Regions from separate parts of the Vibrio sp. R15-SG3-ISO1B genome, predicted to be linked through region 1. Evidence: predicted binding sites of a transcription regulator. Region 1 holds the regulator's gene; the other holds the start of a gene.

Region 1 (4,429 bases):
AGGCGTTGCCGGCGTACTATGAATCCCTAAGCGTTTCGAATCGTTAGCCCTTTCGGCATAATAGCCGCCTTCAACTTTCATCATAAATGAATGAGGTATTTATGATCATCCCTTGGCAACAGATCGCCCCTGACACCCTAGACAACCTGATCCGTGAATTTGTACTGCGTGAAGGGACGGACTATGGCGAGCAGGAAATCTCTCTTGACGAGAAAATCGCCCAGATCCGTCAGAGCTTGGTGAGTGGTGACGCGGTGGTGGTCTATTCAGAGCTGCATGAGAGCGTGGATATTCAACTCAAATCAAAGTTTTAATATTTCCAGTGCGTTAAAAAACGCCATACCGTGATCAATCAATAGAACATGCTATATTGGTCATCATTTGACAAGGAATAAGACAAGGTTTGTCATGTCAGCAAAACACCCCATTATTGCCGTAACGGGCTCTTCCGGTGCGGGCACAACCACGACCTCTGAAGCGTTTCGCAAAATGTTTAACATGATGCGCGTGAAACCGGCTTGGGTGGAAGGGGACAGTTTCCACCGCTTTACGCGCCCAGAAATGGATGTCGAGATCCGCAAAGCGCGCGAGCAAGGACGCCACATCAGCTACTTTGGTCCGCAGGCGAACGACTTCCCTGCGCTGTCTGAGTTTTTTAAGCAGTATGGCAATGAAGGCACAGGGCAAATTCGTCGCTACTTGCACACCTTCGATGAAGCCGTGCCCTACAATCAAATGCCGGGTACCTTCACGCCGTGGCAAGATTTGCCGGAAAATTCTGACGTGCTGTTCTACGAAGGACTGCATGGCGGCGTGGTGGATGGTGAGGTCAACGTCGCCCAACACGTCGACTTTTTGATTGGCATGGTACCGATTGTGAACTTGGAGTGGATTCAAAAATTCGTCCGTGACACGCGCGATCGCGGTCACTCACGCGAAGCGGTAATGGACTCGATTGTCCGCTCGATGGATGACTACCTCAACTACATTACCCCGCAATTTTCGCGCACCCACATCAACTTCCAACGCGTGCCGACCGTCGATACGTCCAACCCACTTAACGCTAAAGGCATCCCAAGTTTGGATGAAAGCTTTGTAGTGATCCGCTTGCGCGGCATCAAACAGGTCGACTTCCCATACCTGCTCGCTATGATTGATGGCTCTTTCATGTCGCGCCACAACACTATTGTCGTGCCGGGGGGTAAGATGAGTTTTGCGATGGAGCTCATCGTCAGACCTATCCTACAGCAGCTTATCGAGACGGGTAAAATTGGCTAGAGATCAGTCCTAAGACCCGTTTACTTGTCATACCGTGATCATGTGCACATTTTTGCGTAAACAATCACCAACTTGACACGATTAAAATCAAGAAATCCCTTTTGAAAAAGGCTACTATTTGTAACCGAAACAAAGATGGCTTGCAGCATTGAATAAGTGCTCTTATCCTAAAAAGCCTTGTTCAAGGCTTCGCGCCTTTTACTGGCGCGACAAAAATGGAAAGCGGCAAGCGTACCCTGCAGAGGAAGTGAGATATTATGGTTCTAGGTAAACCTCAAACCGATCCAACATTAGAGTGGTTCCTGTCACATTGTCATATTCATAAGTACCCATCAAAAAGCACATTGATCCACGCCGGTGAGAAAGCAGAGACGCTTTACTACATCGTCAAAGGCTCTGTGGCGGTACTGATTAAAGACGAAGAAGGTAAGGAAATGATCCTTTCTTACCTAAACCAAGGTGACTTTATCGGTGAACTTGGTCTATTTGAAGAAGATCAAGAGCGTACCGCTTGGGTTCGCGCTAAATCACCTTGTGAAGTTGCAGAGATCTCATTCAAGAAATTCCGTCAGCTTATCCAAGTCAACCCTGACATCCTGATGCGTCTATCTGCGCAAATGGCAAGCCGCCTACAAGTGACGAGCCAAAAAGTCGGTGACCTCGCCTTCCTAGACGTGACAGGCCGCATCGCGCAGACGCTACTTAACCTAGCGAAACAGCCAGATGCCATGACGCACCCAGACGGCATGCAAATCAAGATCACGCGTCAAGAGATCGGTCAGATTGTCGGCTGTTCACGTGAGACCGTTGGCCGTATCTTGAAGATGCTTGAAGAGCAAAACCTGATCTCCGCCCACGGTAAAACCATCGTCGTCTACGGCACGAGATAGGTGATTATTAGAGGCGAGTTCCTAGTGACGAGTTCCTAGAGAAAACCTTTAAAGATTAAGAAAGCCACCCTGTTTTACCAGCGGTGGCTTTTTATTTACCAGGACCTAGCCCCATCACCCACTACCTATTACCCATCACCCATTTAACCAGCCCCCCTCTAGGAACTAGCAACTAGGCACTAGGAACTTCCCCCATCCGTACTCTCAAATATCTTATCCGCTGACGCCGCGACAAACCCTGGGTAGAGCTCACCATTACTCATCGGATAGCGTTTGGCGAATTCGTAGAAGCCGCCTGGGATCACTTGCGTACCGTCACTAAAGCTCACCTCGACTTTGTCTGCCATGGTGGACGATTGCTCAAGCAGTACCTCTGGTGAGCCTTTCACTTCGCCACCCGACTCATTGATGACAAAGCCCGCTTGGCGCAGGTGCTCATTCACCGCCGCGACCTCGTCAAATGCCTTGAGCTGATTAACGCTTACGGTGAAATGGTTGGCCCCATAGCCGTGCGCCGCAAGCCATGCTGCGTACTCACTCTCTTGGGCGAGGGTTTGAAAATCTTCATAGCTGAGATCCCACAAACGGCCCGCATACAAAAACTCATGGCTTTGCAGTGCGTATGCCTCCACTTGTGCCACCAGCTTGCTGACAATGCGTTGCAGCGGCGCTGAGCACTCTTCGACTTTCAGCTCACTGATGAACACTTTTGGCAACGTCGGATCGGCGTGCTCGTAGTGCTTGGCGACCAAGTGTTTGCTCTCAAACAGGTAGTCACCGCACGCTTGGTAACCTAGCGCAATAAATGGCGCAGCCAATGTCTCGATACCGAGCGGCGCAATGTTAAAGGTGCGCAGCGCAATATGGTCATTGATCAGCGGCTCATCTTCTTCTAAAAGCTGATGAACCTTGGCCGCTTGAGGACATAGACGGGAAATATAGTCTTGCCACAGTAAATCGAACAGTTGAGCAGGCGTCATAACGTCTCCATGTTAATCGTGAAGCTGAATCGTAAAGCTGGTTCTTTAAAAGAATGGCTTAATCACAAACCTAGCAATGAATCGAACACCTTGGGCTCCAAGCGAGCCCAAGGTGCGTCTTACAGTTCTACACCCGGGCTTAACGTCTCAGGCAGCAAGGTGTGCTCGCCTTCCATCGACGCCATAGGGTAAGCGCAATAATCCGCAGCGTAGTAAGCACTTGGGCGAAGGTTGCCCGAGGCGCCCGGTCCGCCAAACGGCGCATCGCCACTTGCCCCAGTTAATTGGCGGTTGCGATTGACGATCCCTGCACGAATGTGGTCAACAAAGTAGGCCCACTCATCATCATCGGTGGACACCAGCCCAGCAGAGAGACCAAAGCGGGTGTCATTGGCCAGCTCAACGGCGCGCTCAAGACCTTGATAACGCACCACTTGCAGCAGCGGGCCAAAATACTCTTCATCTGGCAGCGCTTCGATGGCCGTGACATCAATAATCCCCGGAGTGACAAACGCCGCCTCGCCCGCTTTCGCTTCCACCAAGCTCACACCACCAAGGCTCTGCAAGTTCGCCTGTGCGTTGAGGATAAAGTGTGCCGCAGCTTTCGAAATTTGTGGGCCCATAAAAGGCGCTGGCTCTGCAAACGGCTGATCGACGCGCAGCTTGCGTGTGGCCTCAACCAAGCGATTGACCAAGGCATCGCCTTTGTCGCCCACAGGCACATAGAGACGACGTGCGCAGGTACAACGCTGCCCGGCACTGATAAAGGCCGATTGCAAAATGGTGTAGACCGTCGCGCCCAGCTCACCATAGTGCTCACTGATGACCATAGGGTTGTTGCCGCCCATCTCCAGTGCCAGCATCTTGTCTGGCTGACCGGCAAATTGGCGATGCAGCAGGTGACCTGTATTGGCGCTACCAGTAAACAGCAGGCCATCAATGCCTTTCGACTCTGCTAGCGCAATGCCCGTCTCTTTGCCCCCTTGGACTAAGTTGATCACGCCCGCAGGCAATCCGGCTTGTTGCCACAGCTTCATCGCTAGCTCACCGGTCAGCGGCGTTTGCTCTGACGGCTTGAACACCACGGTGTTGCCCGCCAGCAGCGCTGGGACAATGTGACCATTGGGCAAATGACACGGGAAGTTATACGGGCCAAACACCGCCATCACACCCAACGGGCGATGGCGCAGTACAATTTGGTTACCCGCCGCTTCACGGGTACTTTCGCCTGTGCGATCATGATAAGCGCGAATAGAGATGGCAATCTTGCCCGCCATGGCC
Region 2 (4,429 bases), on a different contig from region 1:
TCACACACAGGTTTGCCATGCGAACCATACGGTTGAAGCCTTCTTCGATGATCGACAGTTTCGCTTGCTTCTCACCATCACCCGGCCACATTGCGCGCACTTCTTGTAGGAAGCGATGGTTGATCTCAAAAATGATCTCCATATGACGTGGTAGCAGACGTTGAATCAAAGACTCTGGCCACGTTTCCAATGCTTCTGGCAATAGTGTGTGGTTGGTGTACGCGAAGGTTTGCGAACTGATTTCCCACGCTTTATCCCAAGATAGCCCTTTTTCATCGAGCAAAATGCGCATCAATTCAGGGATAGCAATCGTTGGGTGAGTATCGTTAAGCTGAATTGTTTCTTGCTTTGGAAGATCCGCAAGTGCAAAACCCGCTGCTTCGTGACGACGTAAAATGTCACGTACCGATGCTGCTGAATGGAAGTACTGCTGCATCAAACGCAGTGTTTTACCTTTCTCATGGTTGTCATTCGGGTACAGCACTTTAGTGATGTTACCGGCGTCAATCAGCGCGTGCTGCGCTTCGAAGTAATCACCGTTGTTGAAACTTGCCAATGAGAATGGCGCAATCGCCTGACATTCCCACAAACGCAGCGGGTATACCGTGTCAGATTCATAACCGACAATCGGTAAGTCCCAAGGCATCGCTTTCACGCTCATGCCCGGTACCCATTTGCGTACTTCTTTGCCGTTCTCGTAGCTCACTTCAACGCGACCGTAGAAGCCAATTTCTTGCGCCAATTCTGGACGCGCGACTTCCCACGGGTAGCCTTCGACACCACGCCAAGCATCCGGCGCTTCTTGCTGACGTCCGTCAACAAAAGACTGCTTGAATAGACCGTATTCGTAGTGCAAACCGTAACCAACGGTTGGGAACTCTTGCGCTGCACAAGAATCCATAAAACACGCCGCCAAACGACCTAGACCACCGTTACCCAGAGACGGGTCGCGCTCTTCTTCCAACAAGTCGGTCAGGTTTTGGCCCAGTTCGGCCATCGCATCCGTGATCTGCTCGTAGAGACCTAAGCTGATTAGGTTGTTACCGGTTAAACGACCGATAAGAAATTCAAGAGATAGGTAGTTGACGCTTTTCGCGTTCTTGATGCGTGGGTCTTGCTCGGTTTTCAAAAGATCCAGCGTTGTGATCTCTGCCAGGGCTTTACCCATAGCAAGGTACCATTCACGCGGAGTTGCGGTGTCTACGGTTTTCGCGTAGGTCGCAGAAAGGTGCATTTTAACGTCAGCTTGAAAGCTGGCTTTATCAAATTTTTTCTGTTGAGTAGGTTTCATTAGAGAAATCTCACTTATCGGTTTCAATCCATCTGAGACATATCGTGCAATGCTCTGTCTTGCAAAACATCCTCCTACTTGGGTAGCGATTTAGGAGGAGGAGTCAGGGCGTAGAGGGCGTAATTCACAACAAGCAGTGATCCAACTCGCAATAAACCGATGAGTGAACTGGACTCTGTTGATTAAGATCACACCATGACCCTAAACGACCTTACCTAAGGTGTATGAAACTTCGTCGAAATCAAAAACTGGCAAATGAAAAATATGCAGCGTGAATCACAGAATGTTTTCATCCTGAGTGCAAATTACACGATTTCTCGTGCAAATAATGAGTTGAGACAAGTTTTACCGAACAGGTTAATGTGATTTAAATCACAAAAAAGGGGCGTAGATACGCGCAAAATGTGAAATATGCGAAAAAGTCGCTCTCCTCACATAACAATCCCACCAACTCTTAAGTAACATCCCACTCAACAACAAAGATCGAACAAAAAACAACCCATCTTGACGTCGTGCTCGCTGACACGTTCACTGACAATAAGATAAGGATGAGAAGATGTGGATTCCTTCGAAACTCACGCGTCCTGGCCGTTTACACAACGCCATCGTACGCCCAAGAGTTCTTGATTTACTTCAGCAAGCACCCTGCTACAAACTGGTGCTTTTTCGCTCGCCTGCCGGATACGGTAAAACCACCATGGCCGCCCAGTGGCTCGCCGACAAACCTAATGTCGGCTGGTACAGCATTGACGAAAGCGATAATGACCCGTTCCGCTTCATGAACTACCTGCTGCAAGCCCTAAATAAAGCGACCAACCAGGCTTGCCCGAATTCGCAAAAATTGGCCGAAAAGCGTCAATTTTCCTCACTTCACTCCTTGTTCAGTGAAGTATTTGCAGAGATGTCAGAGTATTTTAACGAGTGTTATGTGGTCCTCGATGACTACCACCTCATTTCTGACGATGAGATCCACGAGGCGATGCGCTTTTTCCTCAAGCACATGCCCGACAACCTGACATTAGTCGTCACCAGTCGCGCCGCGCCGCCACTGGGCACAGCCAACTTACGTGTGCGCGATCTGATGATTGAGATCGGTGACGAGTTGCTGGCGTTCGATACCGAAGAGACCACCCGTTTTTTCAACCAGCGCATCGCCGATGGCATTGATGATGCCACGGCAGACAACCTGCGCAACTACGTCGAAGGTTGGCCATCGGCCCTGCAGTTGATCGCCCTTCAAGCGCAAGGTCAAAATCGCACGTTGGCGCAATCGGCTGAGTCTTTTTCGCAATTTAATCACGCGCATCTGTGGGATTATTTGATTGAAGAAGTGTTTGATCTACTCGACCAAGAGACACGTCAGTTCTTACTGCAATGCTCGGTGCTGGATCACTTCAACGACAGCATGGTGGCGGCGCTGACTCAGCGTGATGACGCTCTCAGTATGATTGAGTCGCTCAACCGCTATGGGCTGTTTATCCACCCGCTTGAAGGTGAACAAAACTGGTATCGCTTCCACAATCTATTTGCCGAGTTTCTTGCACATGAGCGCTCAGCGCGTATGCCGCAAAAAGAGCAAGAGCTGCACCAAGTCGCCGCGCGCGCTTGGCTCAAACAATCTTCGCCCCATGAAGCACTCAAACACGCGCAAGAAGCCAAAGACAGCCAACTGATCGCCGATATTTTGAGCCAGTTTGGCTGGAAAATGTTCAATGGCGGTGAACTTAAAGCCCTAGAGCAGGCCATTGATTCGTTATCGCCGGAGCAGCTCTACAGCGAACCGAAATTGTGTATGTTGCAAGCGTGGCTCGCGCAGAGTCAGCACCGCTACAACGATGTCGGTGACTTGCTTGCCAAAGCCGATGAGCAAATGCGCCAGTTCAACGTGGAACTCAGCAGCAAAGAGCAAGGCGAGTTCAACGCCCTGCGCGCGCAAGTCGCCATCAACCAGAACCAACCAGAAAAAGCGCTGGAACTGGCTGAGCTGGCACTGAGCCAAGTTGACAGCACGGTCTATCGAAGCCGCATCGTTGCGACCTCGGTAGTCGGCGAGGTCAATCACGTCCTTGGCCGTCTCAGCCGCGCGTTGCCTATGATGCAGCAAACAGAGAAACTGGCTCGCCAGTATCAGGTCTATCATCAGGCGCTGTGGGCGATGTTACAGCAAAGCGAGATTTTGATCGCACAAGGCTATGTGCAAGCTGCGTACGAAGTGCAAGACAACGCCTTCAAACTGATCGAAGAGCAACAACTGCAGCAAGTGCCGATGCATGAATTTTTGCTGCGAGTACGCGCGCAAATCCTCTGGTGTTGGAACCGTTTGGACGAAGCCGAAGACTGCGCGTTCAAAGGCATCGATGTGCTGGGCAAACAGAGCCCAAGTAAGCACTTACATAGCTATTCGATGCTGGCTCGCATTGCGATTGGCCGTGGTGAGCTAGACCGAGCCGCAAAATACATCGACCATATTTTGCATCTGCTCAAACAATCGACCTATCACGTCGATTGGACCGCAAACGCATCACTGTCGTTGATTCTGTTTTGGCAAGCACGCGGCGATCTTGACTCAATGAAACAGTGGCTCGATACCGCCGTGAGACCAGAAACCGCCTGCAACCACTTTACTCAGTTACAATGGCGTAATATTGCGCGAGCGCAGATCAATTTGGAGCGATACGAAGACGCGCAGCAAACGCTCGAGTTCATTCAGCAAGAAGCGGCAGACAAGCACTTACTGACCGACACCAACCGTAATCTGATTGTCCAAGCGGTATTGGCGATTTCCAAACAAGATGAAGAGAAAGCGCGTCAATTACTCAAAGAAGCCCTAAAACTCACCAATCAAACGGGAATGCTGGGTAACTTCTTGGTGGATGGCGCCAAAATTGGTCACATCCTTAATAAACTTAACACCAAACAAGAGCTTGGTGACCTTGAACGTCACCGCGCGCAGCAATTGCTGAAAGATATTTCCACCACGCAGCGCAGCCGTTCGGTACATTTTGATGAGGAGTTTGTCGAGAAGTTGGTCAATCACCCAAACATTCCTGAGTTGGTGCGCACCAGTCCATTGACGCAACGTGAATGGCAAGTGCTCGGGCTTATCTATTCGGGTTTTAGTAACGAGCAAATTGCACA

Evidence for each region. Region 1 encodes CRP, which controls carbon source genes, mostly activating them, when cyclic AMP is high. Its sites were predicted from a motif close to TGTGANNNNNNTCACA; they were not measured.
Region 2: malT (HTH-type transcriptional regulator MalT) is a predicted target of CRP. The motif match lies at 1,653-1,668, and genes of this name have one in related genera.

Annotation. Positions count from the first base shown of each region.
Region 1 covers NZ_JCBDGG010000041.1:69,585-74,013, forward strand. Annotated here, with positions in the region: gene AC6R0S_RS12260 (hydrolase) at 1-47, shown strand, start outside; gene AC6R0S_RS12265 (YheU family protein) at 102-314, shown strand; gene AC6R0S_RS12270 (phosphoribulokinase) at 409-1,278, shown strand; gene crp (cAMP-activated global transcriptional regulator CRP) at 1,536-2,168, shown strand; gene AC6R0S_RS12280 (DUF1338 domain-containing protein) at 2,348-3,148, opposite strand; partial or broken gene astD (succinylglutamate-semialdehyde dehydrogenase) at 3,268-4,429, opposite strand, start outside.
Region 2 covers NZ_JCBDGG010000043.1:83,319-87,747, reverse strand. Annotated here, with positions in the region: gene AC6R0S_RS12950 (glycogen/starch/alpha-glucan phosphorylase) at 1-1,291, opposite strand, end outside; gene malT (HTH-type transcriptional regulator MalT) at 1,848-4,429, shown strand, end outside.